DNA from 2 places in the Isoptericola sp. MSGPD8_1_ISO-PGPR-S23-394 genome. Region 1 is predicted to be linked to the other one. Evidence: predicted binding sites of a transcription regulator. Region 1 holds the regulator's gene; the other holds the start of a gene.
What was found. The regulator Rex, encoded in region 1, represses fermentation and respiration genes when NADH is low (regulators of the CRP and FNR family bind a similar motif). The targets are predictions, from matches to a motif close to CTTGTGAANNNNTTCACAAG.

Region 1 (15,096 bases):
GTATTCTGGGGGACGGACTTTTTCGCGTTGGTCGGCAGTGCTTGGTCCTGGGGTTCGTGCACACGGACACCGGGCACAGGATCGTCGGGACCAACCGGCCTCCATCACCGATCAGCATTGTGAGGACCTCATGGGCTCCGTCATCAAGAAGCGTCGTAAGCGCATGGCGAAGAAGAAGCACCGCAAGCTGCTTCGCAAGACGCGCCACCAGCGCCGCAACAAGAAGTGACGCCGCGCCCGCCGATGGCGGGCCGCGCGCACCGAGCCCGGACCCCGTTCAGGGGTGCCGGGCTCTTTGCGTGCCCTCAGCGTCCCCGCAGCCGGCGGCGCACGCTGCGCTGGGCGGCACGCAGCACGAGGCCCAGGACCCAGGCGGCGCCGGCCCAGGACGCCGTGCGCATCCCGCGACCTGCGACCCGCTGGCTCCGTCCGCGGAACTCCCGGATCGGCCAGCCGACCTCCTTGGCGTGCCGGCGCAGGCGGGCGTCGGGGTTGATCGGGCAGGGGTGCCCGACCGACCGCATCATCGGCAGGTCGTTGAGCGAGTCGCCGTAGGCGAACGACGCGTCGAGGTCGAGGCCCTCGCGCTCGGCGAGCTCGCGGACGGCGGCCCCCTTGGCCTCGCCGTGCATGAGGTCGCCGACGAGGGCGCCGGTGTAGTAGCCCTCGGAGTGCTCGGCGATCGTGCCGAGGCAGCCGGTGGCGCCGAGCCGGCGCGCGATGAGGCCGCCGATCTCCACGGGCGTGGCGGTGACGAGCCAGACCTCGTCGCCGGCGGCGAGGTGCTCGTCGAGGAGGCGCTTGGTGCCGGGGAAGATGCGCAGCTCCAGCACGGTGTCGTACACCTCCTCGCCGACCGCGGTGATCTCGGCGACGGAGCGGCCGGCGATGAGGGACAGCGCTCGCGTGCGGACGGTCTCGATCTGGGAGCGCGACTCGCCGAAGACGAGGTACTTCGCCTGGATCCAGCCGAAGCGCAGCAGGTCCCGGGTCCCGAAGAACTTGCGCTGGTACAGCGCCCTGGCCAGGTGGAAGGCGCTGGCGCCCCGGATGATCGTGTTGTCGACGTCGAAGAAGGCTGCTGCCGTCGGTCCGACCGGGGGCGCAGCTTGAGACGACATGCCGCCCACTGTAGTAGCGCCGATACGCTGTGCTCGTGAGCAGGACCTCGACCCGACCAGACGCGTCCCGGGTGGTCGTGTACAGCAGGGCGGACTGCCACCTGTGCGACGAGGCACGGGCGGTGGTCGCCGCGGTGTGCGCCGAGATGGGCGAGACCTGGCAGGAGATCGACATCGACGCCGAGCCCGCTCTGGTGGAGCGGTACGGCGACTACGTGCCCGTCGTCGAGGTGGACGGCGTGCAGCAGGGGTTCTGGCGGATCGACGCGGCACGGTTGGCGCGGCGGCTGGCCCGGCCCCCGGGAGGGAAGAACACGTGATCGAGATCGGCGAGGTGACGGTGCCCGCGGCGACGGTGGCGCGGTTGCCGTACTACCTGCGCGCCCTGCGGGACCTGATGCGCGAGGGGGTGGCGACGACGTCGTCGTCCGATCTCGCGGACCGGTCGGGGGTGGGGTCGGCGCAGCTGCGCAAGGATCTGTCGTACCTGGGGTCGTTCGGCACGCGAGGGGTCGGGTACGACGTCGAGTCGTTGTCGTCGTACATCGCCGCCGCCCTGGGCCTGGGGTCCGAGCACCGGCTGGCGATCATCGGCGTCGGCAACCTGGGGCACGCGCTGGCGAACTACTCGGGGTACGCCGCGCGGGGGTTCCAGGTGGTGGCGCTCCTGGACGCGGACCCTGCCGTGGTCGGTGGCCGGGCGGCCGGGCTCGAGGTCGAGCACGTCGACGGCCTGGAGCGCATCGTGGTGGAGCGGCACGTGTCGATGGTCGTGCTCGCCACGCCGGGTCCCCCGGCGCAGGAGATCGCCGAGCGCGTGGTGGGCGCGGGGGTGCGCGAGATCCTGTCGTTCGCACCCGTCGCGCTCCACGTGCCCGACGACGTCGTGGTGCGCAGCGTGGACGTCGCGGGCGAGCTGCAGATCCTGGCTTTCCACGCCGCGGCCCGCCACGCCAACGGTGTGGCGGACGGCGCGGCGAGCCAGGCCGGTCGGGCGGCGGCGCGGTAGCGCGGTATCGCTCCGCCGGGTGTCGGGTCCCGTGCACGGTCGCGTTCACGGGCGCTGCGCGCCCTCCACTTCGGGTCTGACGACCGTGCACGGGACCCGACACCCGACTTCGCCCGCGTGGTGCAGCACCTCGCGCCTCGGGGGTGCTACACCACTGGGGAGAGGTCAGCTCTGGGCGATCGCGGAGATGTCGAGCGCGATCTTGACCTTGTCGCCCACGAGGAAGCCGCCGGTCTCGAGCGCGGCGTTCCACGTGAGGTCGAAGTCCTTGCGGTTGATCTCCAGCTCGGACTCGAACCCGGCGCGGTCGTTGCCGAAGGGGTCCTTCGCGGTGCCGGCGAACTCGGTCGGCAGGGCGACCGCCTTGGTGACACCGTTGATCGTGAGGTCGCCGGAGATGACGTAGTCGTCGCCCTCGTTGTCGATGCTCTTCGAGGCGAAGGACCACACGGGGTTCTCCTCGGCGTGCCAGAAGTCGGCGCTCTTGAGGTGGCCGTCGCGGTTCTCGTCGCCGGTGTTGACCGACGCGGCGTCGAGCTCGGCGGAGACCGAGGTGGACTCGAGGTCGTCGCCGACGGTGATCTCGCCGGCGGCGATGCCGATGGTGCCGCGGACCTTGGAGATGCCCGCGTGGCGGACGGAGAAGGACGCGGTGGAGTGCGCGGCGTCGATGACGTAGGTACCGGAGTTGAGACCTGCGGGCAGCGGCGTGGCCATGAGTGATGCTCCTTGTGAGTGGCTGTCGGGTGCGATGTGGTCGCCCCACCGGGCGATTCCATCGAAATGCATGAACCGTCGGTCGTCAACGGGTATTCCCGGACCGGGGGACCGGCGTCCACGACCGTGAGGCCCGTCACGGAGGGGCTGGGACGAGCCTGGACCGGACCTGAGGACGCCTCCGGTCTGGGACACTGGGGGCCATGGCCACCACCACCGTCCATCTCCTGCGGCACGGCGAGGTCCACAACCCTGACGGCGTCCTGTACGGGCGCATCGCCGGCTACCGCCTGTCCGACCGCGGCCAGCGGATGGCCGAGCGCGTCGCGGAGCACCTGTCCGACGGCGGCCGGGACGTCGTCGCCGTCGTCGCCAGCCCGCTGCAGCGTGCTCAGGAAACGGCTCGGCCGACCGCGTCGGTGTTCGGCGTCGAGCTCGCGACCGACGACCGGCTCCTCGAGGCCGGCAACAGCTTCGAGGGCACCACGATCGGCAAGCGTCCCGGACAGCTCGCGCACCCCCGGTACTGGAAGTATCTGTGGAACCCGCTGCGGCCGTCCTGGGGCGAGAGCTACGCCGCGCAGGTCGCCCGGATGCGGGCCGCCGTCGACGACGCGCGCCGCGCCTACGCCGGACACGAGGTCGTGCTGGTCAGCCACCAGCTCCCCGTCTGGGTGACGCGGCGGGCCTTCGAGGGGCGCCGGCTCGCGCACGACCCGCGTCGCCGCGAGTGCGCCCTCGCCTCCCTGACGTCCCTGACGTTCGACGACGACCGGTTCGCCGGTCTGCACTACTCCGAGCCTGCCGGTGACCTGATCGCCGGTGCCGACCCCGTGCCGGGCGCCTGATGCGCCGCGACACCCGGTCCCACGTCGGGGCGCTCGCCCTGGCGGCCTGCCTCGGGCTGCTCGCTGCGTGCGGGCCCGCCGACTCCGGGGCGGGCGACGTCGTCGGGCAGGGCTTCGTCTCCGGCGACGGCTCCGTCCAGCAGTGGGAACCCGACGAGCGCGGCGACGCCGTCGTCGTCGAGGGCACGTCGTTCGAGGGGGACGAGGTCTCCACCGCCGACTGGGGCGGCGACGTCGTCGTGCTCAACACCTGGTATGCGGGGTGCGCGCCCTGCCGCGCCGAGGCTCCCGACCTGGTGGCGCTCGCCGAGGACCGCGCGGACGACGGCGTGCACCTGCTCGGCATCAACACCGAGGACGACGCCGGCACCGCCCTGGCCTTCCAGCGCACGTTCGACGTGGGCTACCCGTCGATCGAGGACCGCAGCGGACAGGTGGTCGCCGGGTTGTCCGGCGTCGTGCCGCTGCAGGCCGTCCCGTCCACCGTGGTGCTCGACGGCGAGGGACGCGTCGCCGCGCGCGTCGTCGGACAGGTCGCCGGCTCCACCCTCGACGGGATCGTCGACGACGTGCTCTCCGAGGACGGCGGAGACGTCGCGCAGGGTGAGGGCCGAGGGACGAGGCACTCGGCCGGAGCAGAGGCGCAGGTGTCCGCGGTGACCAGTTCCGAGGACGGCTGACCCATGGGTGAGGTCTTCGCGACGACGGCGGTCAGCGGCTCCCTGCTGCTGGCGGTGCTCGTCGCGCTGCTCGCCGGCCTGGTGTCGTTCGCCTCGCCGTGCGTCCTGCCGCTGGTGCCCGGGTACGTGGGGTACGTCGGTGGTCTCGCCGCGGCCCACGCGGGGCCGGCGCGTCCCGCGGGCTCGTCGGGCACGGCGGAGCCGGCCGGAGCGACGACGACGACGGCACCGCCGCGCGCTCCCGGCCGCGGCCGCGTCCTGCTCGGGGTCTCGCTCTTCGTGCTCGGCTTCACGGCGGTGTTCGTTGCCCTCATGGCCGCCGCAGGGGCCGTGGGCGCCTACCTGGTGCGCTACGAGGACGTGCTCGTCCGGGTGCTGGGCGTCGTCGTGATCCTCATGGGGGTCGCGTTCCTCGGCGGCATCGGGTTCCTGCAGCGGGAACGGCGGCTGCACGTCAGCCCTCGCGCGGGCCTGTGGGGCGCGCCGCTGCTCGGCGTGGTGTTCGGGCTCGGCTGGACCCCGTGCCTCGGACCTACGCTCGCCGCCGTGCAGTCCCTCGCCCTCAACGAGGCGTCGGCCGGGCGAGGCGTGGTCCTCGGGATCGCGTACTGCGTCGGGCTCGGCGTGCCGTTCCTCCTGGTCGCCCTCGGTCTGCAGTCCTCCCAGCGCATGCTCGGGTTCCTGCGCCGGCACCGGCTCGCGATCATGCGGCTCGGCGGCGGGCTGCTCGTCGCCATCGGGCTGGCCATGGTCACCGGCCTGTGGGGCTCGCTGACGAGCGTCCTGCAGAGCTGGATCAGCGGATACACGACGGTGGTGTGATGAGCGGTCGCAGCTATCGTCCCGAGGGGATCGCGGACGAGTTCACCCAGGGCGCCCGCGGCGGCGAGGCGACCGACGCCGAGGCCGGGCCGCCGGCCGGTGCGCCGCCGTCGGGCACCGCGCGGGCACCCAGGATCGGATGGCGCGGCATGCTGCGTTGGACCTGGCGCCAGCTCACGAGCATGCGCGTGGCGCTCATGCTCCTCATGCTCCTCGCCGTGGCCGCGGTGCCGGGGTCGATCCTGCCGCAGCGCAGCCAGGACCCCGCGGCCGTCCTCGAGTACCTGGGCGACTACCCCACGTCCGGGGAGTGGCTCGACAAGTTCGGGTTCTTCGACGTCTACTCGTCGGCCTGGTTCTCGGCGATCTACCTGCTGCTGTTCGTCTCGCTGGTGGGCTGCATCGTGCCGCGCACGATCGCGCACGCCAAGGCGCTGCGGAACCGGCCCCCGCGCACGCCGGCGCGGTTCGCCCGGTTCCCCGCCCAGGCGTCCGGGACGACGTCCGCGTCGCCGCAGGAGGTGACCGACGCCGTCGCGCAGCACCTGCGCGGCCGGTCGCGGTGGCTCCCGACGTTCCGCGTGGACACGGCGGACGAGGAGGCGCGCGCGGCGCGCGGCCGGGTGCCCGCCCGGCCGGCGGCCCGCACCGTGGCCGCCGAGCGTGGCTACCTGCGAGAGAGCGGCAACCTGCTGTTCCACCTGGCGCTGCTCGGCCTCGTCGTCGCCGTCGGCGTCGGACAGCTGATGCACTACCGCGGTCAGGCGATCATCACCGAGGGGCGCGGGTTCGCCAACGCCGTCGTCGACTACGACACGTTCGAGAGCGGTGCCTGGTTCCAGCCCGAGTCGCTCGTCCCGTTCTCCATGACGCTGGACGAGTTCACGTCGGAGTTCGCGACCGACGGCGCGGCGTTCGCCCAGTCGCGGGACTTCACGGCCTCGGTGACGGTGACGGAGCCGGACGGCTCGGCGTCCGAGGAGACCATCAAGGTCAACCACCCGCTGGTGATCGACGGGTCCAAGATCTACCTGCAGGGCAACGGCTACGCCCCGGAGATCACGGTGGAGGACGCCGAGGGCGAGGTCGCGTTCTCCGGACGGGTGCCGTTCATCCCGGAGGACCAGCTCTACACCTCGCGCGGCGTCGTCAAGGTCCCGGACGTCTCGGGCGGGCTCGACCAGGTGGGGCTCATCGGCTACTTCCTGCCGACGGCGGTCATCGACCCCGACGGCTCGGCCCGCTCCGTCTTCCCCTCGCCGGAGGACCCGCTGCTCGTGCTCGAGGTGTACCGCGGCGACCTCGGCCTGGACGACGGCGTGCCGCAGAACGTGTACCGCCTCGACACCGAGAACCTCACGGCCTCCGTGGACGAGGACGGCGAGCGGGTCACCCTCCTGCTCGAACCGGGGGACAGCGTCGAGCTGCCCGACGGTCTCGGGACCGTCATGCTCGGCGAGGACGTCCCGCGGTACGTCGCCCTGGACCTGCGCCACGACCCCTCCCTGGGCTGGGTGCTGGGCTTCTCCCTGGCCGCTCTCGTCGGCCTGACCGGCTCGTTGTTCCTGCCGCGCCGCCGCGTCTGGGTGCGATCCTGGGTGCACGACGGTGTCACGCACGTCGAGGTCGCGGGCCTGGCCCGCGGGGACGACCTCGGCTTGCAGCCGGAGGTGGACCGCACGCTGGCCGCGGTCCCCGAGCTCGATCCTTCGCTCGATCCCGTACCGACGCACGACCTTGAGAGAGGCTGACCATGGAGATCGCCGAGCTGAGCGACCTGCTCGTCTGGGCTGCCGCGACCGCGCTGGCCGTCGCGATGATCGCGTTCGCCGTCGACCTGGGCCGGCGCACCGACGAGCGCGTCGGCGCCCGCACGCAGGAGCGAGCGGTCGTCGGTGCCGGGCCGACGACGAGCGTGACCGCCGGCGCACCGGTCGGGGCCGAGCCGCGCCGTCGGGCCGCCGGGATCGCGATGTCCACCACCTGGCTGGCGACGGCGATGCTGCTGGCCGCGATCGTCCTGCGCGGGCTCGCCGCGGGGCGGGCGCCGTGGGCCAACATGTACGAGTTCACGATGGTCGGCTCGTTCATCGCGCTCGCCGTGTTCCTCGTGCTCAACCTGCGTCGCGACGTGCGGTTCCTCGGGGCGTTCGTCACCGGGCTCGCCGCCCTCTTCCTCGTGGTCGGCCTCAACTCGTTCCACGTCGCCGCGACCGGTGTGCAGCCGGCGCTGCAGAACTACTGGCTGGTGCTGCACGTCGGTGTCGCCATCGTGGCGACCGGCATCTTCACCGTCTCGTTCGTGATGTCGGCGCTGCAGCTCCTGCGCGACTCCCGCGATGCCGGCAGCCCGTTCCTCACCCGGCCGGGCTTCCGGTGGCTGGACCGCACCCCGGGCCCGACCGCCCTGGAGTCGATGTCGTTCCGGCTCAACGCGGTCGGGTTCGTGCTGTGGACCTTCACGATCATCGGCGGCGCGATCTGGGCGGAGGACGCCTGGGGCCGCTACTGGGGCTGGGACCCCAAGGAGGTCTGGAGCTTCGTCATCTGGGTCGTCTACGCGGCCTACCTGCACGCACGCACGACGCGGGGCTGGTCGGGGCGCCGGGCGGCGTGGTTCGTCGTGGTCGGCTACGCCTGCGTGCTGTTCAACTTCACCGGCGTGAACCTGATCTTCAACGGCAAGCACTCATACTCCGGCATCAGCTGAACCGAACCGCGAGGTAGCGCAGGCCCCCGCGAGGTGGCGCTCACGGACCGCGAGGTAGCGCGCGCCACCTCGCGGGACCGGGCGTCAGCTCGCGTCGTCGCCGCCCTCGCGGCGCTGCTGGCGGCGCTTCTCCTGCTCCAGCCGCCACAGGAAGTCCGGGTCGTCGTCCGGGGCCACCGGGCCGGACGGCCGGCGCGGACCCCGGCCGGGTCGAGCCCCGCGTCCGCCGGATCCGCCGCGGCGTCGCGACTGCTTGGTGGCGATCCAGGTGATCGGGCCGAAGATCGGCAGCAGGACGATGATGACGACCCACAACCACTTCGGCAGGCCGGCACGATCCTCCTCCTCGGACGCGGAGAGGTCGGCGAGGCTGTACACCAGCAGGCCGACGACGGCGAGGCCGACCAGGACGCGGAACATTCCTCCAGCCTAGTTCGCCCACGGACCGGCGCCGAATCGCGGCTGGTCCGGGCGGGACCGCCCGGACCAGCGACCGGGGTGCCGGACGTATCCTGGGACGGTGCCTCTCGTGATCTACACCCTGCTCCGCGTGCTGCTGTTCGCCGTCGCGCTCGGCGTCGGCTACCTGGTCGGACTGCGGAGCTGGCTCCTGGTGCTGGTGGCCGTCGTCGTCGCGTTCGCGGTGTCCTACCTGGTGCTGCCGAAGCAGAAGGACGCGGCCGCGCGCTGGCTCGCCGAGCGTGCCGAGCGTCGTCGCGCCGGCCAGGAGGGGCTGGGCCGGATCATCGACGAGGACGCCGCCGCGGAGGACTGGGACGACGATCCCGGCCGCACCGACGCGCCGAACAGGAACCTGGGCCCGCAATAGCGGCCCGTTCCGGGCCCAGCTTCCTGGTCGACGTCGGGAGGCGGGACTACAGCGCCAGGCCGAGCCCGAGCAGTACACCGTAGGCGAGCTCGAACATCCCCGTGCCGGCGAGCACCGGGACCAGCGCCCTGCCGCGTGCGCCGGCGAGCACCGGGACGGCGAGCAGCGCGGCGGGCAGCAGGAGCAGGGCGACGAGGAACGCCCACGGGTTCCAGGCCGCGCAGGCGAGCCCGAGGAGCACCGGCAGCACCACCCACAGCGCGTACAGCCGCCGGGCCCGGTGGTCGCCGAGGCGCACCGCCAGCGTCCGCTTGCCGGCCACCACGTCGGTGGGGATGTCCCGGATGTTGTTGACCATCAGCAGGGCGCAGGCGATGAGCCCCACCCCGACGGCGCCCAGCACCGCGGGCCAGGTGAGCCGGTCCGCCTGGGTGTACGTCGTGCCGAGGGCGGCCACCAGCCCGAAGAACACGAACACGCCGACCTCGCCGAGACCCGCGTACCCGTACGGCCGCTTGCCACCCGTGTAGTACCACCCGGCGAGCATGCTCACCGCGCCGACGGCGATCAGCCACCAGTGCCCGCTCACCGCGCACAGCGCCAGCCCGAGCACCCCCGCGACGCCGAACGCGCCGAACGCGGCGGCCTTGACCTGCCCCGGCCGCGCGATACCGGAGGCGGTGAGTCGCAGCGGGCCCACCCGGTCCAGGTCGGTGCCACGGACGCCGTCGGAGTAGTCGTTCGCGTAGTTGACGCCGACCTGCAGCGCGAGGGCGACGCCCAGCGCGAGCACGGCGGCCAGCCAGTCGAAGGCGTCGACCTGGGCGGCGGCACCGGTGCCGATCGCCACCGGTGCGGCGGCGGCGGGCAGGGTCCGGGGGCGCGCTCCGGCGACCCAGTCGGCCGTGGTGGCCATGCGTGCTCCTCTCAGTCGCGCGCCGTACGGGCGCGCACCAGGTCGACGACGGCGGCACGGTCGACCTTGCCGGGACCGCGCAGCGGCAGGGCGGCCACCCGCAGGATGCGGCGGGGCGCGGCGGCCGGGCCGAGTCTATCCGCGACGGTGGACCGCACCCGGGCCAGCTCGGCCTCCTCCCACGCGCCAGCCCCTGTGGGTGCACGACGCGCCGCTGCGCCGGGCGTCTCGACGGCGTGTCGTGCACCCACAGGGTCGGAGAGTACGGCCACGAGCTCCTGACCCCACTCCTCGTGGGGCACGCCGACGACGCACACCTCGGCGCCGAGCAGCTCGCCGAGCACGGACTCCACGGCCGCGGGGGCGACGTTCACCCCGCCGGTGACCACGACGTCGTCGGCGCGGCCGAGCACGCGCAGCACCCCGTCGGTCAGCGTGCCGAGGTCGCTGGTGCGGAACCAGCGCCCGTCCGCGTCGTCGTGGAACGCCGCAGCCGTGGCGTCGTCGTCACCGAGGTAGCCGGCAGCCAGCGTCGGCCCCGTGAGCTCCACCACCCCCACCGAGCTGTCAGAACGAGCAGTCGGTCTACCCCGACCGCGTTCTGACACCTCGGAGGGGGGAGCGAGCCGGGCCCGTACGCCCGGCAGCGGCACACCGTCGTACACGCACCCGCCGGCGGTCTCCGACATGCCGTAGGTGCGGACGGCCGGCACGCCGGCGTCCCGGGCGCGGTCCAGCAGCAAGGGCGGTGTCGCGGCCCCGCCGAGCAGCACCGCACCACAGCGGGCCAGCGCCTCCAGCGCGGCCGGTGCACCGCCGTCGGCGGCCTCGACCACGCGGTGCAGCTGCGTCGGCACGAGGGAGACGTGCACGGGGTCGCCGGTGGCCAGCGGGGCGGCGAGCAGGTCGGCGAGCCCCGCGGGCGTGAAGCGGCCCTCGGGGGCGACGGTCAACGGGGTGCCGGCCAGCAGCGCGCGGACGATCACCTGCATCCCGGCGACGTGCGTGGGGGGCAGGGTCAGCACCCAGCGACCGGCGGCACCGAGGCGCTCGCGGGTCGCGGCGGCGGAGGCGCGCAGCGCCGCGGCGGTCAGGGCGACCTCGCGCGGCGCTCCCGTCGAGCCGGACGTGCGCACCACCAACGCGGTGCCCGACGGCGGTGCCTGCGCCGTGAGGCGGGGCAGCGGCGCGACGGGTGGGCCGCCGTCCAGCGCACGGCGCATGTCGTCGACGAGCGCGGCCAGGTCGGGAGTGCTCACCGGCTCACGATAGGCCGCCGGGCCGCTGCCCATCTGGTCCACCCGCACAGCACGCCCGAGCGGTCTCTGGCGGGCCTGCCTGCTCCGGCGAGTTCAGGTTCCTGCCAGTGCAGGTTGTGCTGGGCACGGAATTCTGGATAAGTTCTTGCCCATTCGTCGGACGGAGGTGTCCACGATGAGTAGCACAATGGGGTGATCGCAAGTCAATGACTAGAACTGTTCCACGCACCAGTATATTTGCCTTATTCTGGCCGTCGGTCTGGGGTGTACCCATTTTCGGCTCGCTGCTCGCGGTGCTTGACATGATGGGGAAACTCGAGCTTGGCGGTCTTGTTGTGTTCCTGTATGTCGCAAGTTCTTGGTGTTTTCCGTTGGGTCTCGTGTGCCTCTTGGATCGAAAGTGGGCGTAGGCATCGCGGCGACACGAACGCAGCTTGGCGTGGGATTCTTGCTCGCCACCTCGGCGATCATCACGGTTGTCGGAGGCGTGCTCATATGGACGGTTGCTTCCTGGCTTTGGTTTGTCTTCTTGCCGGCACTGTTCGGAGTGTCGTTCGAGGTGTCGCGACGAGTGCTTGCGCGAATGTACTTGAAGGACGGTAGTGCGTGGCGAATGGGGGTTGTTCGCTAGTTCGGACCGTGGAAGTAGGAGTAGCGGTTGAGGGCTCTTGGGGGCCTGCTCCGGTTTCACGGGCAGGTGAGGTTGGTCGATCATGCCGCGTCCCGGCCCGCGGCACCCGGTGCGGGCGGGAGTGAACGATGTATATCCGAATTCGTCCGGCGGGCCACATCTCGCCACAGTTGAGGTCCTGCATTACATCAAGAGTTGGCGTTCATGTAGTCCCGAGTCGAGCGAGGAGATGCGTTGATGGAGAGCCTGGACTTCAGGATTCGAGCGCTCCTATCCATTCAGAGGTCTCTGTGGGATCTGGTTACGCCCAATCTTCGCGCCGTCGCTCTTGCCGTCGACAGGGATGTCCCGAAGATATCAGCACGGTTCGTGTTCGCGGAGGGTCCTTCCAGCGAAGATGTTCTGGACACTTCGGAGGCAGAGGCGTATACGATTGCAGATTTCGGGCCCGACATGTCGGTCAAGTTTGTTGCTGTTCAGTGCCCGACGGCGACGCCGCGCGAGGTGCTGCCGGGTGAGGAATGGGTATACCTTCGCAAGGAGGTGGCTGCACAGTAGGGGCCTGCTGGGCGGTGCCTTCTGCGAGGAGCCGCGCCTGGCGTGCCTGCCGGCCCGCTACGGACGCCTCGTGCACGGCTTGGGTCAGGCGCAGGAGCTGGCGGGCCAGGACCGCCTGGGCGACGCGGCCTCGGTCGCCGTGGGCTGCGCTGGCTAGCGGCATCGCGGCTCCCGAGAGTGCGGCCGCACCGGCCTTGGCCGGCCGCGGGGCGCCGGTAGGTCTGCGCCGAGCGCGACAGCGTCTCGGACGCCGCAGCGAAGTCTCTGGTGGTCTCCTTGGTGGCGTTCGACCACGCCGCCAGGGCGCTGGCCGTCTGGCGTGCGACCGAGGACCGCGTGGCGCGGTCCTCGACCGGGCCCGAGCGCAGCCTGTTCACCAGGGCCAGGTGACACTCAGTGCTTGGGATGCGACGGGCTGCGCCGACAAGGTCGGTGCTCACCGGACTCACGATAGGCCGCGCCGGGAGCGCGGCGTCGGGCGGACGGCCAGGCTCCGCTCGTCGGCCTGCACCGTCACGTACCGTGTGCGGCAGAACACACCGTTGGAGGACTGATGACCGCACGGTTGACGCGGCTGGCGGCGCCCGGCGCGCTCCTCGGGACCGCCCTGCTCCTGGCCGCCTGCAGCGCGGAGGAACCGGCCCCCGCGCCGACGACGACCGTCCCGGCTGCCGTCGACGGCGCCCAGAAGGCGTCGCCACCCACGCCGGAGGTGCCGACGGTGTGGCCGCTGACCGGCGTCGAGGCGGACGAGGTCGCGGACCGCCCGGCGCTGGCGATCAAGATCGAGAACTCGCGCGAGGCGCGGCCGCAGACCGGGCTGACCCAGGCCGACATCGTCTGGGAGGAGGTCGTCGAGGGCGGCATCACCCGCTACGTGGCGGTGTACCACTCGAGCATCCCGGAGACCGTGGAGCCGGTGCGCTCGGTGCGGCCGATGGACCCGGCGATCGTCGCCCCGCTGGACGGCATCCTCGCCTACTCCGGCGCCCAGCCACCGTTCATCGACGCGGTGAACGACGCCGGCACGCAGTCGGTGATCATGGACGCCGGTGATGCCGGGTTCAGCCGTGACCCGAACCGGTACGCCCCGCACAACGTGATCGGCGACCCGGAAGCCTTCTTGGCCCAGGCCGACGGCGAGCGGACGGTCCCGCCGCCGGAGCAGTTCGTGTTCGCGGACGAGCCGGGCGAGAGCACCGCGGAGACCGACGGGAAGCCGGCCGCCGGTCTGGAGGTCGTCATGTCCCGCATGCAGACCACCGGGTGGGCGTGGGACGAGGACTCGGAGACCTGGCTGCGCAGCGAGGGCACCAGCGCGTCGATGTCGACGTCGGGGGACCAGCACGCGGCGACCAACGTGGTCGTGCTCGAGACGGAGGTCGTCGACACCTCCTACAAGGACCCGTCCGGCGCGGCGGTGCCCGAGACGAAGCTCGTCGACTCCTCCGGTTCCGGTGTGGTGGCGAGCGCGGGCAGCGCGATCAAGGTCAAGTGGTCCAAGGGCGCGCTCGGCGACCCGATCGAGCTGACGGCCGGCGGCGAGGCGGTCGAGCTGGAGCCGGGCAGCACGTGGATCGGTCTGCTGCCGCAGGCCACGGGGTCGTACGCGGTCTCGCGGTGAACCGCCGGCGGCGTCGCCACGCGGGGGGCCGTCAGTAGGCGTACGGGAAGCCCGACCAGTCGGGGTCGCGCTTGGCGAGGAACGCGTCGCGACCCTCGACGGCCTCGTCCGTCATGTACGCCAGGCGGGTCGCCTCCCCGGCGAACACCTGCTGGCCCATGAGCCCGTCGTCGGCGAGGTTGAACGCGAACTTCAGCATCCGGACGGCCTGCGGCGACTTCCCGGCGATGGTCCGGGCGTACTCCACCGCGAGGTCCTCCAGCCCTTCGTGGTCGGCGACCTCGTTGACGCCGCCCCAGCTCTCGGCGTCGTCCGCCGAGTACTCCCGGGCGAGGAAGAAGATCTCCCGCGCCCGCTTCTGCCCGACCTGGCGCGCCAGGTAGGCGGACCCGTACCCGCCGTCGAACGACCCGACGTCGGCGTCCGTCTGCTTGAACTTCCCGTGCTGGCGGCACGCGATCGACAGGTCGGCCACCACGTGCAGCGAGTGCCCGCCCCCGGCGGCCCAGCCGTCGACGACGGCGATCACCACCTTGGGCATGGTGCGGATGAGGCGCTGCACCTCCAGGATGTGCAGCCGCCCGGCGCGGGCCGGGTCCACGGCGTCGGCCTCGTCACCGAGGCGGCCCGCGTCGTCGGGCGTCGTGTACTGGTAGCCGGAGCGCCCCCGGATGCGCTGGTCCCCGCCGGAGCAGAAAGCCCACCCGCCATCCTTGGGGGACGGCCCGTTGCCGGTGAGGAGCACGGTCCCGACGTCGGACGTCATGCGTGCGTGGTCGAGCACCCGGTACAGCTCGTCGACGGTGTGCGGGCGGAATGCGTTGCGCACCTCGGGACGGTCGAACGCGACCCGGACGACCGGCAGGTCGCGCACGACGGCGCCCCCTGTGTCGCGCTCCACGCCCCGGTGGTACGTGAGGTCCGTCAGGTCGTCGAACCCGGCGACCGTGCGCCAGCGGGCGGCGTCGAACGTCTCGGAGACGGGTGCGGGGAGGTCGCTGTTGCTCACGCGAGCCAGCGTAGTGCGCTCCACGGGCTGTCGGCCGCTCCGGTCCCTGTCTGCAGAGTGACGTCCAGAACCTCTGCAGAAGGCAGCCTGGATGGCCTGCAAGCACGCCGCGAGTGCTGTCTACCTCCAGAACGACGACGCCGCGCGCGGCCCTCGACGGAGATCCACGGCTCGTCATGGCCGGCGCGACACCGCATCTCCTGGACGAATGGCAGAGTCGAGCGGTGCGATGTCGTTGCGAGCACTGCTCCACGGTCGTCGTCCCTCTGGGAATGCTCGGTGTCTGACCTGCCTGCCCACAGGGTCCGCCTCACAGGTGGATGGTCACGTCACCCTCGTCACGGAGCGTGGCCACGATCTTGT
Region 2 (15,096 bases), 1.7 Mb from region 1:
ACGAGCTGGTCGAACGTCTGCGGCTGCGGCTCGAGAAGCTGACCGTGGGCGACCCGCGCTCGGAGGGCACCGACGTCGGGCCGATCGCGCGCGCCGACCTGCGCGAGGGGCTGCACCGGCAGGTCACCGAGACCGTCGACGCCGGGGCCCGCCTGCTGCTGGGTGGAGAGCTGCCGGAGGGTCCCGGCTACTACTACCCCGTGACGCTGCTGGCTGACGTCACCGAGTCCATGACGGCGTGCCGCGAGGAGACGTTCGGGCCGGTGATGGTCGTGATGCAGGCGGCGGACGACGAGGCGGCGCTCGCGATGGCGAACCGGACCGACTACGGCCTGGCGGCGTCGGTCTGGTCGACACCGGAGCGGGGTGAGGCGATGGCCGGCCGGATCGCCGCCGGACAGGTCGCGGTGAACGGCATCGTCAAGACCGATCCGCGTCTGCCGAGCGGCGGGATCAAGGGGTCCGGCTACGGCCGCGAGCTCGGGCCGCACGGGATCCGTGAGTTCGTCAACGCCCAGCAGGTGTGGGTCGGGCCTCGGCGCGGCTGAACGGGCACGGCTGAACCGGCACGGAACCCACGGCGGTCAGGGCTTGGGCACGCTCGTCACGGTGGTCAGCAGGAACACGGAGTCCTCGAGCGCCAGCACGGCATGCCGGTCGTGGGTGAGGACGCGCAGCTCGCCGGCCGAGATCTCGTCGTGCCCGTCGGCCACGGTGACGCGCAGCCGGCCGCGGAGCACGAGCACCGAGGCTGCCGGCGGCGCGTTGTGCGCGCCGAGCTCCGTGCTCTCCGCCAGGGCCAGGACGGTCTGGCGGAGCGTGCCGTCGTGGACCAGGACCTCGGCGCTGCGCCCGTTCTCGGCGGCACGGGCCTTCGCGAGGTGGACCGAGGTCAGGGCCTCGAGGTTGGACATGGTCCCTCCGTTCGTCGCCGCCCTTGGATGCTATCCGCCTTCCGCCGGACGCGGCAGCCGGGCGAGACCGTGTCTCGGGAGCCGTGTCGGCCTCGTCCTGCCGGGAGACACCGGGTAGGTTGCAGGAGTTTCGACCACAGGAGGTCCGAGCCCGTGCTGATCGGTGTCCCACGCGAGTCACGTCCCGGTGAGCGGCTCGTCGCCGGCACCCCCGCCACCGTCGAGAAGCTCGTCGCCCGGGGGTACGACGTCGTCGTCGAACAGGGCGCGGGGGAGCGCGCGAGCTGGCCGGACGAGGCGTACGTCGCGGCGGGTGCGCGCCTCGGCGATCGCGGCCAGGTCTGGGCCGCCGACGTCGTCACCTGCGTCAACGCGCCGTCGGGCGACGAGCTGGACCTCCTGCGCCCCGGTGCGGTGCTGGTCTCCCAGCTCGCGCCGGCGGCGCGACCCGAGCTGACGGACGCCCTGGCCGAGCGCCACGTGACGGCGCTCGCGCTCGACGCCGTGCCCCGCATCTCCCGGGCGCAGGCGCTCGACGTCCTGTCCGCGCAGTCCAACGTGGCGGGATACCGCGCCGTGGTGGAGGCGGCGGAGGAGTACGGAGGCATGTTCACCGGTCAGGTGACAGCGGCCGGGACGACGACCCCGGCGACGGTCTTCGTCATCGGTGCGGGGGTGGCGGGGCTCGCGGCGATCGGCACCGCGTCGTCGCTCGGTGCCCGGGTCCGGGCCTTCGACGTGCGCCCCGAGGTGGCCGAGCAGATCGAGTCCCTCGGCGCCACGCCGGTCCAGGCGGCGGGCGCGGCCCAGGAGGTCAGTGCCGACGGGTACGCGAGCGTGCTGAGCGAGGACCAGGAGGTCGCGACGCGCCGGACCTACGCCGTGGAGTCGGCCGCGGCGGACGTCGTCATCACCACTGCCCTGGTACGGGGCACCGCACCGACGACGATCACCGCCGAGATGGTCGCCGCGATGCGGCCCGGGTCCGTGATCGTGGACCTCGCGGCGCCAGGAGGCGGGAACTGCGAGCTCACGGTGCCGGGCGAACGGGTGGTGAGCGACAACGGCGTCGTCGTGCTCGGCTACACGGACCTGCCGGGGCGCATGCCGCAGCACACGTCCCAGCTCTTCGGCACGAACGTCGTCAACCTCGTCACGCTCCTGACACCGGCGGGGGACGGTCACCTGGTGATCGACCTCGACGACGCCGTCGTGCGGGGCATGACGCTCACCCGGGACGGCGAGGTGCTCTGGCCGCCGCCGCCGGTCCAGGTCTCGGCCGCGCCGCCCGCACCCGCGCCCGAGCCGCCGTCACCCGGGCCGAGCCCGGAGGAGCTGGCTGTCGCGCAGCGGGCGCGGTCTCGCCGCCGCGGTGTGCTCACCGTCGTCGCCGCGGTCCTGGCCGGGCTCGCGATCGCGGCCTCGCCGCCCGACGCCGTCGGCCACGTCACGGTGTTCGCCCTCGCCGTCGTGGTGGGTTTCTACGTCATCTCCGCAGTCACGCACGCGCTGCACACACCGCTGATGGCCCAGACGAACGCGATCAGCGGCATCATCCTGGTCGGCGCGCTGCTGCAGATCGGCGTCGACGACTGGCTGGTCACGTCCCTGGCCGTCGTCGCCGCCACGCTGGCGTCGATCAACGTGTTCGGCGGGTTCCTCGTCGCGAACCGCATGATCCGCATGTTCCGCAAGGACGCGGCCGGTGTCGTGGCCACGGGGGAGGTGGCCCGATGACGGTGCTGTCGGTCGTGCAGGCCACCTACGTGATCTCCGGGATCCTGTTCATCGGTTCGCTCGCCGGCCTGTCCCGCCAGGAGTCCGCCCGGCGCGGCAACGTGCTGGGCATGCTCGGCATGACCCTGGCGCTGGTGGCCACCGTGGCCCTGGCCCTCGAGCGGTCCGAGCGTCCGTGGCAGGTCACGGCCGGTCTGATCCTCGTGGTGCTCGTCGTCGGCGCGACCGTGGGCACGTGGCGCGTGCGCAAGGTCGAGATGACGCAGATGCCGGAGCTCATCGCGCTCCTGCACTCCTTCGTCGGCCTGGCGGCGGTGCTGGTCGGGTTCGGGTCGTACCTCACGGAGCCGGCCTCGGACACGGTGCACCTGGTCGAGGTCTTCCTGGGGATCCTCATCGGCGCCGTGACCTTCACCGGGTCGATCGTCGCGAACCTCAAGCTGGCGGCACGGATCCGCTCCGCGCCGCTGCGGCTGCCCGGCCGCAACCTCGTCAACCTCGGCCTGGTCCTCGCGGCGGCGGCCCTGCTCGCCTGGTTCCTGACCGCCTCGGGCACGGGGTCGGACGCCCAGGCGCTCACCGCGCTGGTGCTCGTAGCCGTCGTGGCGCTGGCGCTGGGCTGGCACCTGGTGGCCTCCATCGGCGGCGGTGACATGCCGGTCGTGGTCTCGATGCTCAACTCGTACTCCGGCTGGGCCGCCGCCGCGGCGGGCTTCATGCTCGGCAACGACCTGCTCATCATCACCGGCGCGCTGGTCGGGTCGTCCGGCGCGATCCTGTCGTACATCATGTGCCGCGCGATGAACCGGTCGTTCGTCTCGGTGATCCTCGGGGGATTCGGGACCGAGCCCGGGACGGTCGCCGCCGGCGTCGAGGGCGAGCACCGCGAGACCTTCGCGGCGGACGTCGCCGCGCAGCTCACGGCGGCGTCGTCGGTGGTCGTCGTGCCCGGCTACGGGATGGCCGTGGCCAAGGCGCAGTACCCGGTGGCCGACCTCACCGAGAAGCTCCGGGCCCGCGGGGTGCAGGTCCGGTTCGGGGTGCATCCTGTGGCGGGCCGGCTCCCCGGGCACATGAACGTCCTCCTGGCCGAGGCCAAGGTGCCCTACGACGTCGTGCTCGGCATGGACGAGATCAACGGCGACCTGCCGGACACCGACGTCGTCCTCGTCATCGGGGCCAACGACACGGTCAACCCCGCGGCCCAGGACGACCCGGGCTCACCGATCGCCGGCATGCCCGTGCTCGAGGTGTGGAAGGCCCGCGAGGTGGTCGTGTTCAAGCGGTCCATGGCGACCGGCTACGCCGGGGTGCAGAACCCGCTGTTCTTCCGGGAGAACACTGCCATGGTCTTCGGCGACGCGAAGGACCAGGTGGAGATGATCATCCAGGCGCTGTGACCGGCGTCGGCGCTACCCTCGGGCGATGACCAACCGCACGCACGGACCCCTGTTCGCCGTCGTCGGCCCGGGCGCGGTCGGCGGACTCGTCGCCGCGTTCCTGCAGCGCGCCGGGCACGAGGTCGTGCTCGTCGGCCGGCCGGGGACCGCCCGGCGGGTGTCGGAGCACGGCCTGGAGATCGTCACGGACCGCTACGGCGACTGGCACGCCCCGCTGCGGGCGACGACGACGGTGCCCCGTGGTGCGTGCGTGCTCGTGGCGGTCAAGGCCGAGGGGCTCGCCGCCGTCGTCGGGTCCGTCGCGGCGGCCCGTCCGCGGGAGGTGCTCTCGTTGCTCAACGGCGTGGAGCACATGGCGACGCTGCGTGGCGCCCTCGCGGCGGACGACGACGGCGGGAACCGTGCTGCGACGGCCGTGGCGGGGGCGTCCTACGCGGGCGAGACGCTGCGCACCGGCTCCGGCCCCGACACGGCGATGACCGTGCGCCACCGGGGCGACCTGCTGCGGATCACCGTCCCGGCGGCCGCGGCCGACCTGGACGTCGTCCGGGCGCTGCGCGACACCGACATCGAGGTCGCGACGGCGGGCAGCGAGGCCGAGGTGCTGTGGTCGAAGCTGCGGTTCCTGGCCCCGTTGGCGCTGCTGACGTCGGTGCACCGCACGGGCATCGGCGCGGCCCTGGAGGCCGACCCGGCCCTCACCGACGACGTGCTCGGCGAGGTGGCCGCGGTGGCGACGGCCGAGGGGGTGGCCACGACACCCGACGACCTGCGGGCGATCCTGGGTGGCTTCCCGCCGACGATGCGGTCGTCGCTGCAGGCCGACCTGGCCGTCGGCCGGCTCGGCGAGCTCGACGCGATCGGGGGAGCGGTGGCCCGGTGCGGGGCGCAGCGCGGTGTGCCCACCCCGACGATCGAGCGGACGGTCGACCTGCTGCACGGCAGCGTCGGCTGACCGACCGAGCGCTCAGGAGCGGGAGTCGGCGCGGGACTCGTAGACGCTGGCCGGGACCACACCGCCGTTGCGGGCGGCGAGCTCCGCGGCGGACAGCTCGGACGCCGCGTCCGCCGTGGTGTCGATCTCGCGCGCGTCGGCCGGGACCCCGTCGAGGCTCGGCATCATCGTGGCGAGCTGGGGGCGCCACCGCGTGAAGCGGTCCGGGAAGCACCGGGACATCAGGTCCACCATCGCGGAGACGGCGGTCGAGGCGCCGGGGGAGGCGCCGAGGAGCCCCGCGATCGAGCCGTCGGCGGCCGAGACGATCTCGGTGCCGAACTGCAGGACGCCCTTGCCGTCGGCGTCGCGCTTGATCACCTGCACACGCTGTCCCGCGGTGATGGTCTCCCAGTCCTTGGGGTGTGCCGTGGGCATGAACTGCTGCAGGGCGTGGAACTTGGTCTCGGGTGCGGCGACGAGCTGGCCGACGAGGTACTGGGTCAGGTCGAGGTTCTTCAGGCCCGCGCCGAGCATCGAGGTGAGGTTGTGCGCGCGCAGCGACGTGACCAGCCCGAGGTACTTGCCCTTCTTGAGGTACTTGGGGCTGAACCCGGCGTACGGGCCGAACATCAGGTAGCTCTTGCCGTCGACGACGCGGGTGTCCAGGTGCGGCACGGACATCGGCGGCGCGCCGACGTCGGCCTTGCCGTAGACCTTGGCCTGGTGCTGGGCGACGAGCTCCGGGTCGTCGGTGCGCAGGAACTCGCCGGAGATCGGGAAGCCGCCGAAGCCCTTGATCTCCGGGATGCCGGCCGACTGGAGCAGCGGCAGGGCGCCGCCACCCGCACCGACGAACACGAAGCGGGCCTTGAGCGTGGACATCCGCTGCGGGGCGTTCCACGAGCGGTCCTTGACGCGCAGGCGCCAGCCGCCGTCGCGGGTGCGCTTCAGCGAACGGACCTCGTGCTGGAGCTGGAGCTCGGCGCCGTTCGCGACGAGACCGTCGACGAGCTGGCGGGTGAGGTTGCCGAAGTCGACGTCGGTGCCGGCGGCGGACCGCGTCGCGGCGATGGGCTCGTCCGCGTCGCGCTCGGTGGTGAGCAGCGGTGCCCAGCGGCCGATCTCGGCCCGGTCCGTCGAGAGCTCGAGGTCGCGGAAGAGCGGGTGCGCGCTGAGCGCCTCGTGGCGACGGCGCAGGTACTCGACGTTCTTCGTGCCGCGCACGAACGTCATGTGCGGGGTCCGGCTGACGAACGAGGAGTCCGCGAGTCGGCCGGTGGCGAGCAGGTGGTTCCAGAGCTCGCGCGAGGTGTGGAACTGCTCGTTGATCGTCACCGCCTTGGAGACGTCGATCGTGCCGTCCGGTTTCTCGGGCGTGTAGTTCAGCTCGCAGAGCGCGGCGTGCCCGGTGCCGGCGTTGTTCCACGGGTTGGACGACTCGAGCGCGACGTCGTCGAGACGCTCGATGATGCGGATCGACCATGTCGGCTCGACCTGCTGGATCAGCGTCCCGAGGGTGGCGCTCATGATGCCGCCGCCGATGAGGACGACGTCGACGGCGTCGGGTGAGCCGTTGCTGGAGGCCGTAGCACGCGTAGTCACCCGGCCATGCTACGACGCTGGTGAAAAGTGTCACAAAGAATGAGAGCAAGGTCACAGGGCCTCTGACCTGCAGTGATGCAGGTCACATCACGCGTCGACGTGTGGCCAGGTCAGCGGCTCAGGGCCACAGCAGCTCCTTGGTCCAGGTCGGTCGGTGCGGGTCGCCGGTGCGGTAGCGCACGCGCGTCTGGCCCGTCCCGGTGCCGGACTGCCAGAACTCGACCTCGACGGGGGCGAGGTGCCACGCGGTCCAGGTCGGGGCGACCAGGTCGGGTGCGGCGCGGACCCGGTCCAGCGCCTCGGCCCACGCGGCGCGCTGCTCCTCCAGGTCGCGCAGCACCTGGCTCTGACGGCCGACGAGCCCGGCCGCGCGCGAGGCGTCGGGGCGGGCGCGGAAGTCCTCGGCGCCGGCGTCGGGGTTCGCGGTCACCGGGCCGCTCAGGCGCACCTGTCGCCCGGTCTCCCGCCACAGGAAGGTCAGGGCCGCCCGCGGATCGGCCGTCAGGTCCGCTCCCTTGGGGCTCGTGGCGTGCCCGGCGAACCACCAGCCCTCGGTGGTGAGGTCCTTAAGGATCACCGTGCGTGCGTGCACCGCGCCGTGGCCGTCCGACGTCGACAGGGTCATCGCCTGCGGGGCCGTCGCTCCGGCGGCGACGGTCTCGTCGAACCACTGCTCGAACAGCCGGTGCGGCGTCGGGGGCAGGTCGTCGAGGTTCTCGACCTCCCAGGCGGGCAGCCCCTCGGGGAGCACGGGCAGGGCGCGCAGACGCTCTCGGAACGTGGTCACGGGTCCTCCGGTGCGGCGGCTCGTCGAGGCTCGCGGTCCGCGAGCATCGCGACGACCATACCCACCTCGCCTGCCGCACCTGCCGCACCTGCCTCACGGTGTGCCGGCAGTCCGTGCGACCGGTTGTGGCCCGCGCCAGTGGGCGGAAGGATGTCACCGACCGCCCGGGCGACAGGAGGACCGAGATGAGGGACGAGCCCGGCGCCGCGCCGGTCCGCACCGAGGGCGGCCGGATCGCCCGCAGGCCCGGCACCGGCGAGTTGGCGTCGGTCGCGTCGCTGTTCCCCCCGGAACCACCACCGACGAGAGCGCGCGACCTGATGGACCGTCTCGACGCGCGTCGCGTCCAGACGGCGTTGCTCGCCGCCGCACTGATCCTCGCGCTGGTCGCCTCGGTCGGCGTCGCCGTGCTCTGGTCGGCCAACCGCAAGCTCGCCGGCGAGGTCGAGTCCGCCGTCGCCCAGGCGGAAGCCGTGCGGACGGAGTCGGCGCAGCTGCGCGCCACGATCGAGGAGGGCCCGGACCTCGAGACGGTCGACGCGCTCGCGGGGCGCGTCGAGAACGTCGAGGCATGGACCGGGTTGCCCGCCGACGGCGCCGCCGGGACGGCGGACCTGCAGACGCGGCTGCTCGAGGTCTCGAACGTGATCGACAGCCTCGAGACGAACCTGCAGGACGGCCTCGGCACGGTCCGCAGCGACCTCGCGAGCGTCCGTGCCGACCTGGACGGCGGCCAGGACGCCCCCACCGTCGCCGACCTCGACGCCCTGCGCCAGGAGCTCGACGGGCTCCGTGCCGCCGTGGACGGTGTGCGACAGGACGTCGGCACCCTGTGCTGGGCGCTCGCCTACCGCACCGACGTCGCGGCCTCCTGCTGAACGTGCCTCAGAAGTAGTCGCGCACGTGCACGTCTCCGCCGCACCACAGGGCGTCCCACACCCGGTCGTGGCCCGACGGCCCGGACAGGTGGCCCGCCAGGCGCAGGCTCGCGGTCGAGGCGGCGCCGGCGTAGCTGACGGCGAGCCCGGCCGAGGTGAAGGTCGGCCGGTCGGGCGACCCCGCCGTCGGCGCACGCCCCGTGTCCGCGTGGAGGTGCGCCACGCCGTCGCCGTCGGCGACCAGCGTCCACGCGCCCTCGAGGTCGGGGGTCCGCGGGTCGACGACGGCGAACGGCACGCGGGCCTCCAGCGGCGGCAGGTGCGCGGAGCCCAGCGCACCGGCGACGTCCAGCAGCCGCAGCATGTACGGGCGGCTCGTGGTGGTCGCCGTGTGGTCGGGCAGCACCAGCCGGCTCGGGTCCGCCCCCGTCCAGCCGCCCGACGTCGAGAGCTGCACCGCGCCGGCCACCGTCGTGAACGACCCCACCACGCGCCACAGGGCCCGCGCGGCGTCCGGGGTGAGGGCGACCAGGTCGTCGACCTCGAGGCTGCCCGTCCCGTCGTGCGCCGAGCCCCGGGTCCAGCTCACGAAGCCCTGCACGCCCCCGTCGGGGCCGACGGCGAGGCTGACCCCGGTGTAGGGCGAGTCGGGACCGAACAGCTCGTCGGACTCGGCGGTGAAGGGCTTCTCCGCCCGGGTGAGCGGACCGTTCTGCCCGGCTGCCCACGTGGCGTACACGGCCCGGACCTCCTTGAGGTCGGCGGGGGTGGCGCGCCGGGTGCGCACCCCGCTCGTCGGCGGTCGCACCGCGGCGAGCGCCGACATCGGCAGCCTGACCTCGTCGTACGAGCCGATCACCTCGTACCCGAGCCCGCGGTAGATCCCGGCCGCGCTCGGGTAGAGGGTCGAGACCACCTCGCCCTGCTCGCGTGCCTCGGTGAGCGCGGCGTCGAACAGCGGCCGGATCACGCCCTCGCCACGCCGTTCCGCGGCGACGGTCACCCCGGCGAACCCGGCCGTCGGGACCGCGGCACCGTGGAACCACGAGGTGAAGTGCCGCACGCCGAGCACGGCGACGAGCTCCGCCCCGTCCCAGGCCGACCAGGGGCGTACGTTCGGCGACGGCCAGGAGTCCGGGTCGGGGTCGGGGGCACGGGCCGTGGGGACGCCGAAGGCCTCGTCGCCGAGCCGTCGTGCCGCACGGACGTCGGCGAAGGTGGAGCGTCGGATGTCGAAGGTCACGCCATCACGCTAGCGACCCGCGGGCCGGAGTGTCGCGGGCGTCACGCCACGGATGGCCGTGGACACCGCGCGGTCGTAGCGTGACGGGCGTGGACTCGCCCCTCCAGCGACGGGTGCTGCTCGTCGCGATCCTCGCCTCGTTCGTGTCGTTCCTCGACGGCACCGTGGTCAACGTGGCGTTGCCGGCGATCGCCGACGAGCTCGGCGGACCGGGCGAGGCGGGACTCACGCTCCAGCAGTGGGTGGTGGACGGCTACCTCGTCACTCTGGGGTCCTTCATCCTCCTGGCCGGGTCGTTGTCCGACGTGCTGGGACGGCGTCGCGTGCTGTTCGTCGGACTGGTCGGCTTCGCGGTGTCGTCGGCCCTGTGCGCGCTCGCTCCGACCGGCCCCGTGCTCGTCGCCGCGCGGCTGGCGCAGGGCGTGGCCGGTGCGCTGCTCGTCCCGAGCTCCCTGGCGATCATCATCTCGTCGTTCGACGGCCCGGCGCAGGCCCGCGCGATCGGTCGGTGGACCGCCTGGACCGGGACGGCGATGATCGTCGGCCCGTTCGTCGGGGGAGGGCTCGTCGACCTGGTCTCGTGGCGGTGGGTCTTCTGGATCAACCTGCCCGTGGTCGCCCTGACCCTCGTGCTGCTGCGCCGGGTACCGCCGTCGGGCCGTACGGTGGGGCGGCGCCTCGACCTGCCGGGGGCCGCGCTCGCCGCCCTGGGCCTGGCCTGCGCCGTGCTGGGGCTCATCGAGGAGATCTGGCTCGCGGTCGGCGTCGGCGTCGTGCTGCTCGTGGCGTTCGTCCTCGTCGAGCGCCGGACGCCGGACCCGATGCTGCCGCTGCGCCTCTTCGCGGTGCGGAACTTCGCCTGGGGCAACCTCGCCACGGCGGCCGTCTACGGAGCGCTGGCGTTCGGCGGGTTCGTGCTGTCCCTGTTCCTGCAGCAGGTCGCCGGGTACTCGGCGACCGCGGCGGGCGTGGCCCAGCTCCCGACGACGTTCGCGATGCTCGCGCTCTCGACGCGCTTCGGGGCGCTCGCGGGCCGTTACGGCGCGCGGTGGTTCATGACCGTGGGGCCGGTGGTCGCCGGGTGCGGGTTCCTGCTCATGCTCACCATGGACGCCGACGCCGACTACCTCACCCAGGTGCTGCCCGGGATCCTGGTGTTCGGTCTTGGTCTCGCGATCACCGTCGCGCCGTTGACCGCGGCGATCCTCGGGGCCGTGCCGCCGTCCGACGCCGGGATCGCCTCCGCCGTGAACAACGCCGTCTCCCGGGTCGCGGGACTGGTCGTGATCGCCTTCGCCGGTGTCATCGTCGGCGGTGTGCTCGACGTGGACTCCTTCCACCGGGCGCTCGTGGTGACCGCGGCGCTCCTGGTGGCCGGTGGCCTGGTCAGCATGGTGGGCATCCGCGACGACCGCACGGAGCGGTCGGCGCGGGTGAAATGACCCGGCCGGCGCGCTGACCGGCCCTTCCGTGGAGCAGCCGTGTGCCGTCGACGGTTACGGTCGAGCGATGACCGAGGACGAGATCATCGCGGGTGTCCGGCTCTGCCGGCCGGACGGGTCGCTGGACCCCGCCGCGGTGGGGTGGACCCGCGCCGCGCTGCACGACACCTCGGGCATCGGCCGTGGACGGCGCGGGCGGGACAAGCGGTGGGAGTACTGGGGGATCATCACCCCGACGCACGTCGTCGGGGTGACCACCGCCGCCCTCGACTACGCCGCCCTGCACCAGGTGTACGTGCTCGAGCGGTCCACCGGCATCGAGACGGACGAGGTGGTCGTCGCGCCCCTGTCCGGCACCGTCGAGCTGCCCGCCACCCTGGGCGAGGGGCGGGTCCGCGCGCGCACCCGCCGGGTCGAGATCGCGGTCGACGACGCCGACGAGGACGCCGGCGGACCGTCCGGTACCCCGGGGACCCGGCTGCGGGCGCGGACCGCGGACGTCGAGCTGGACGTCGTCGTGGACCGGCCGGACGGCCACGAGGTGCTGGGCGTCGTCGTCCCCTGGTCCCCACGACGCTTCCAGTACACGCTCAAGGACGTCGGTCGCCCGGTGCGCGGGACGTTGCGCGTCGACGGCGTCCTGCACGAGATCGGCACGCCGGCGTGGGCCGTGCTGGACCACGGCCGTGGCCGCTGGCCGTACTCGGTCGCCTGGCAGTGGGGCGTGGGGAACGGCGCGGTGCGGGACGCCTCGGGGCGCGACCGCCGGCTCGGCCTGCAGCTCGGGGGGGCGTGGACCCGCCACGGCCCGACCACGGAGAACGCGCTGTTCGTCGACGGCCGGCTGGACAAGGTCCACGACGAGCTGGAGTGGTCGTTCGACCGGCACGCCTACCTGCGTCCCTGGCGGGTGCGGGGGGAGCGGATGGACCTGTCGTTCGCCCCCTTCTTCGACCGTGTGAGCCGCACGAACCTCGGGGTCGTCGCGTCGGCGACGGACCAGTGCTTCGGCAGCTGGTCGGGCTGGGTCACGACCGACGCCGGGGAACGGCTGGACGTGCACCGGATCGAGGGCTGGGCGGAGGACGTCCGCCAACGGTGGTGACGGCGCGTCACCCGGCCTCGTCGTCGGTCGGGTTGCAGCGTGCGGCGAGCACGGCCACCAGGCCGACGTCGGGACGCCAGGGCTCGAGGTTCCACGTCTCCTTGTCCGGGGCGCCCAGGACGTGGCAGGTGAGCTGGTCGCGCATCGTCGCGGAGTCGACGGCGGGGTCCGCCGCCACCAGCTCGGCCAACACGAGCTCCTCGCCCGCGCCGCCGGCGGTGCGCGCCCAGCCGGACGGGGCGACGGCGAGCGACCGGCCGCCCTCACGGTCGCCCCAGGAGGCGGCCTCGACCGCGCGGCTCCCCAGGACCATGGTCGACGTGGCCGGGTCGTCGGCATCGAGCCGCACGCTTCCGCCGTCCGCCGCGGCGAGGCGGGCGCCACCGGACGGTGCCGTCAGGGCCGCGACCGGCGTGCCGTCGTCGTCGTGGACGGTGACCGTCCCGTCGCCGTTGACGACGAGCGACCCGGAGTCCACGGCCAGGGACACCGGCGACCGGGGCCCGACGTCCACGGTGAGCGCGGTGGCGTCGTCGCCGGCGGTCACCTCGGCCGGCCGCACGGTGGTGACGACGAGGCCCACCTCGCCCGACCGGACCACCTCGCTGACGGGTGTCACCGAGGGCTCGGGCGCCGGGGCCGGTGCGGGCGAGGTCGACGCGGGCGAGGTCGACGCGGGCGGGGGCGACGCGGGCGGGGGCGCAGGTGCGCCGGTCCCGCCGTCGTCGGGGGTGCAGGCGGCGAGCGCGCCGACCAGTGCGAGCAGAAGGGCGACCGGCGGCTGACGGGTGTCCCGGGACGGGCGACGGCTGGGCACGTGACCAGTCTGCGCCACCGTGCCCGTCCGGACGGTGAGCAGCCCCTGGGAATTTCGGTGAGGTTCGCCTAACCTCACCCTATGAGTGCCTACAGGGGTCGCAGACCGGTCGAGCCGCACGTCCTGGTCGCCGAGGTGGTGTCCACCAAGCGCCTGTCGCCGAACCTGACCCGTGTCACGCTCGGCGGCGAGGGGCTCGCGCAGCTCACCCTCGGGGGCCACGACCAGTGGTTCCGGCTCTTCCTCCCGCGCCCCGGCCAGGACGCCATGCGGCTGCCGACCCGGACCTCGGGCCTCGGCTGGTACGCGCAGTACCTCGCCACCCCGCGCTCCCGGCGCCCGTGGGTGCGCAGCTACACGATCCGGGCCGCCCGCCCCGACCTGCACGAGATCGACGTCGACTTCGTCGTGCACGGCGGTGAGCCGGACGAGCCGCACGGCCCGGGCACCACCTTCGCCGAGACGGCCCTGCCCGGTGACGTCGTCGGCATCCTCGACCAGGGCATCGGCTACAACCCTCGCCACGAGCACGACTGGACGCTGCTCGTGGCGGACGAGTCGGGGCTGCCCGCCGTCGCGGGGGTCTGTGAGTCGCTGGCCGACGACGCCCGTGGCCTCGCGGTCGTGGAGGTGCCGACGGCGGACGACCGGCAGGACTTCCGCGTCCCGGACGGCGTCGAGCTGCTCTGGGTGGAACGGGACCGAGCGGACCCTGCTGCGGTCCCGGGGCAGGCCGCGCTCGCCGTCGTCCGGGACGCACGGTTCCCGGCCGGTGCCGTCTACGCCTTCGCGGCCGGGGAGTCCGGGCTCGCCACCGGTGTGCGCCGGCACCTGGTCAACGACCGGGGCGTCCCCAAGGCCCACGTCGACTTCGTCGGGTACTGGAAGCACGGCCGGGCAGCCCAGAGCTGACCCTGGACCGTCGGTCAGACCCGCACGACGATCTTGCCGCGCACGTGCCCGCCCTCGCTGGCGCGGTGCGCCGCGGCGGCGTCCGCGAGCTCGTAGGTCTCGGCGACCTCGACGCGCAGCGTCCCGGCGTCGAACATCGCGGCGAGGTCGTCCAGGTCGCTGGTCGACGGACGCACCCACACATACTGCCCGCCGTGCTCGTCACGCGCTGCCGGGTCGGTGATCGAGGTGATCGTCCCGCCGTCGGCCAGCACCGCGGCGGAGGTCGCCACGGCGTCGCCGCCCACGTAGTCCAGCGCGACGTCGACGCCGTCGGGCGCCAGCTCGCGCACCCGGCCGGCGAGGCCGTCGCCGTAGGTCACCGGGTCCGCGCCGAGGGATCGCAGGAACGCGTGGTTCGGCTCGCTCGCGGTGCCGATCACCCGGGCTCCGAGCGAGCGGGCGATCTGCACCGCGAAGGCGCCCACGCCGCCCGCCGCGGCGTGGACCAGCACGGTGTGTCCGTCCCGGACGCCGGAACGCCGGATCGTCTGCAGCGCGGTGAGGCCCGCCAGGGGGACGGCCGCCGCCTCCTCGAACGTCAGGGAGCGCGGCTTGCGCGCCAGCGTGCGGACGGGCGCGGCCACCAGCTCGGCGAACGTGCCGCCGTGCACGACGTCGGTGCGCACGTACCCGTAGACCTCGTCGCCCACCTGGAGCTCCGGCGTGTCGAGTCCCACCTGCTCCACGACGCCCGCGACGTCCCAGCCCGGGACGACGGGGAAGTGGGCGTCCAGCAGCCCCTCCAGGTAGCCCTGGCGGACCTTCCAGTCGACCGGGTTGACGGAGGCGGCGCGGACACGGACCACCACGGCGTCCGCCCCGGGGTGGGGGTCGGGCTGCTCGGTGAGCTCGAGGACGTCGGCGTCGCCGTACCGGCTGTAGGTGATTGCTCGCATGCCAGGGGCAACCGGCGACCCGGCCCGGCCATTCCGAGCCCCCGCCCGCCTGCCGTCGTCGCCGATCTCGATCCGGACCCATCCGGGGGCGGCAGGCCTCCGAACCCCCGACAGGTCGCGAACGTCGTGGCCTGGAACGAAGGGAACGATCATGAAGGCACGCACCCGCGCCGCGCTCGTCGCGCCGGCCCTCTCGCTCGCCGGACTGCTCGCCGTCACCGGCCCGGCCTCGGCCGCGGACGGTACCGCCCAGGGTGACCTCACGCCCGTCCCGCTCAACGGTGTGGACGGCAGCGGCGAGGCGATGGTCTGGGTCGAGGGCACGACCCTCACCGTGGAGTTCGCGGCCTCCGGCCTGCTCGCCGGCAGCCCGCACGCCGCCCA

Region 2: mqo (malate dehydrogenase (quinone)) is a predicted target of Rex. The motif match lies at 6,608-6,627, and genes of this name have one in related genera.

The regions. Positions count from the first base shown of each region.
Region 1 covers NZ_CM176517.1:3,078,316-3,093,411, reverse strand. The annotation lists gene AC3RJ8_RS14215 (30S ribosomal protein bS22) at 131-229, shown strand; gene AC3RJ8_RS14210 (HAD family hydrolase) at 306-1,121, opposite strand; gene AC3RJ8_RS14205 (glutaredoxin family protein) at 1,157-1,441, shown strand; gene AC3RJ8_RS14200 (redox-sensing transcriptional repressor Rex) at 1,438-2,130, shown strand; gene AC3RJ8_RS14195 (YceI family protein) at 2,296-2,847, opposite strand; gene AC3RJ8_RS14190 (histidine phosphatase family protein) at 3,051-3,695, shown strand; gene AC3RJ8_RS14185 (TlpA family protein disulfide reductase) at 3,695-4,375, shown strand; gene AC3RJ8_RS14180 (cytochrome c biogenesis CcdA family protein) at 4,379-5,197, shown strand; gene resB (cytochrome c biogenesis protein ResB) at 5,197-6,948, shown strand; gene ccsB (c-type cytochrome biogenesis protein CcsB) at 6,951-7,907, shown strand; gene AC3RJ8_RS14165 (PLD nuclease N-terminal domain-containing protein) at 7,992-8,327, opposite strand; gene AC3RJ8_RS14160 (DUF4229 domain-containing protein) at 8,428-8,736, shown strand; gene AC3RJ8_RS14155 (1,4-dihydroxy-2-naphthoate polyprenyltransferase) at 8,783-9,652, opposite strand; gene AC3RJ8_RS14150 (AMP-binding protein) at 9,664-10,911, opposite strand; gene AC3RJ8_RS14145 (MafI2 family immunity protein) at 11,780-12,100, shown strand; gene AC3RJ8_RS14140 (DUF3048 domain-containing protein) at 12,654-13,724, shown strand; gene AC3RJ8_RS14135 (1,4-dihydroxy-2-naphthoyl-CoA synthase) at 13,756-14,733, opposite strand; gene AC3RJ8_RS14130 (SurA N-terminal domain-containing protein) at 15,044-15,096, opposite strand, start outside.
Region 2 covers NZ_CM176517.1:1,421,400-1,436,495, forward strand. The annotation lists gene AC3RJ8_RS06305 (aldehyde dehydrogenase family protein) at 1-548, shown strand, start outside; gene AC3RJ8_RS06310 (cupin domain-containing protein) at 585-914, opposite strand; gene AC3RJ8_RS06315 (Re/Si-specific NAD(P)(+) transhydrogenase subunit alpha) at 1,068-2,651, shown strand; gene pntB (Re/Si-specific NAD(P)(+) transhydrogenase subunit beta) at 2,648-4,051, shown strand; gene AC3RJ8_RS06325 (ketopantoate reductase family protein) at 4,077-5,006, shown strand; gene mqo (malate dehydrogenase (quinone)) at 5,019-6,590, opposite strand; gene AC3RJ8_RS06335 (pyridoxine/pyridoxamine 5'-phosphate oxidase) at 6,709-7,377, opposite strand; gene AC3RJ8_RS06340 (hypothetical protein) at 7,563-8,255, shown strand; gene AC3RJ8_RS06345 (GNAT family N-acetyltransferase) at 8,263-9,498, opposite strand; gene AC3RJ8_RS06350 (MFS transporter) at 9,588-10,940, shown strand; gene AC3RJ8_RS06355 (DUF2804 domain-containing protein) at 11,008-12,045, shown strand; gene AC3RJ8_RS06360 (DUF2599 domain-containing protein) at 12,053-12,862, opposite strand; gene AC3RJ8_RS06365 (siderophore-interacting protein) at 12,944-13,774, shown strand; gene AC3RJ8_RS06370 (NADP-dependent oxidoreductase) at 13,789-14,712, opposite strand; gene AC3RJ8_RS06375 (hypothetical protein) at 14,864-15,096, shown strand, end outside.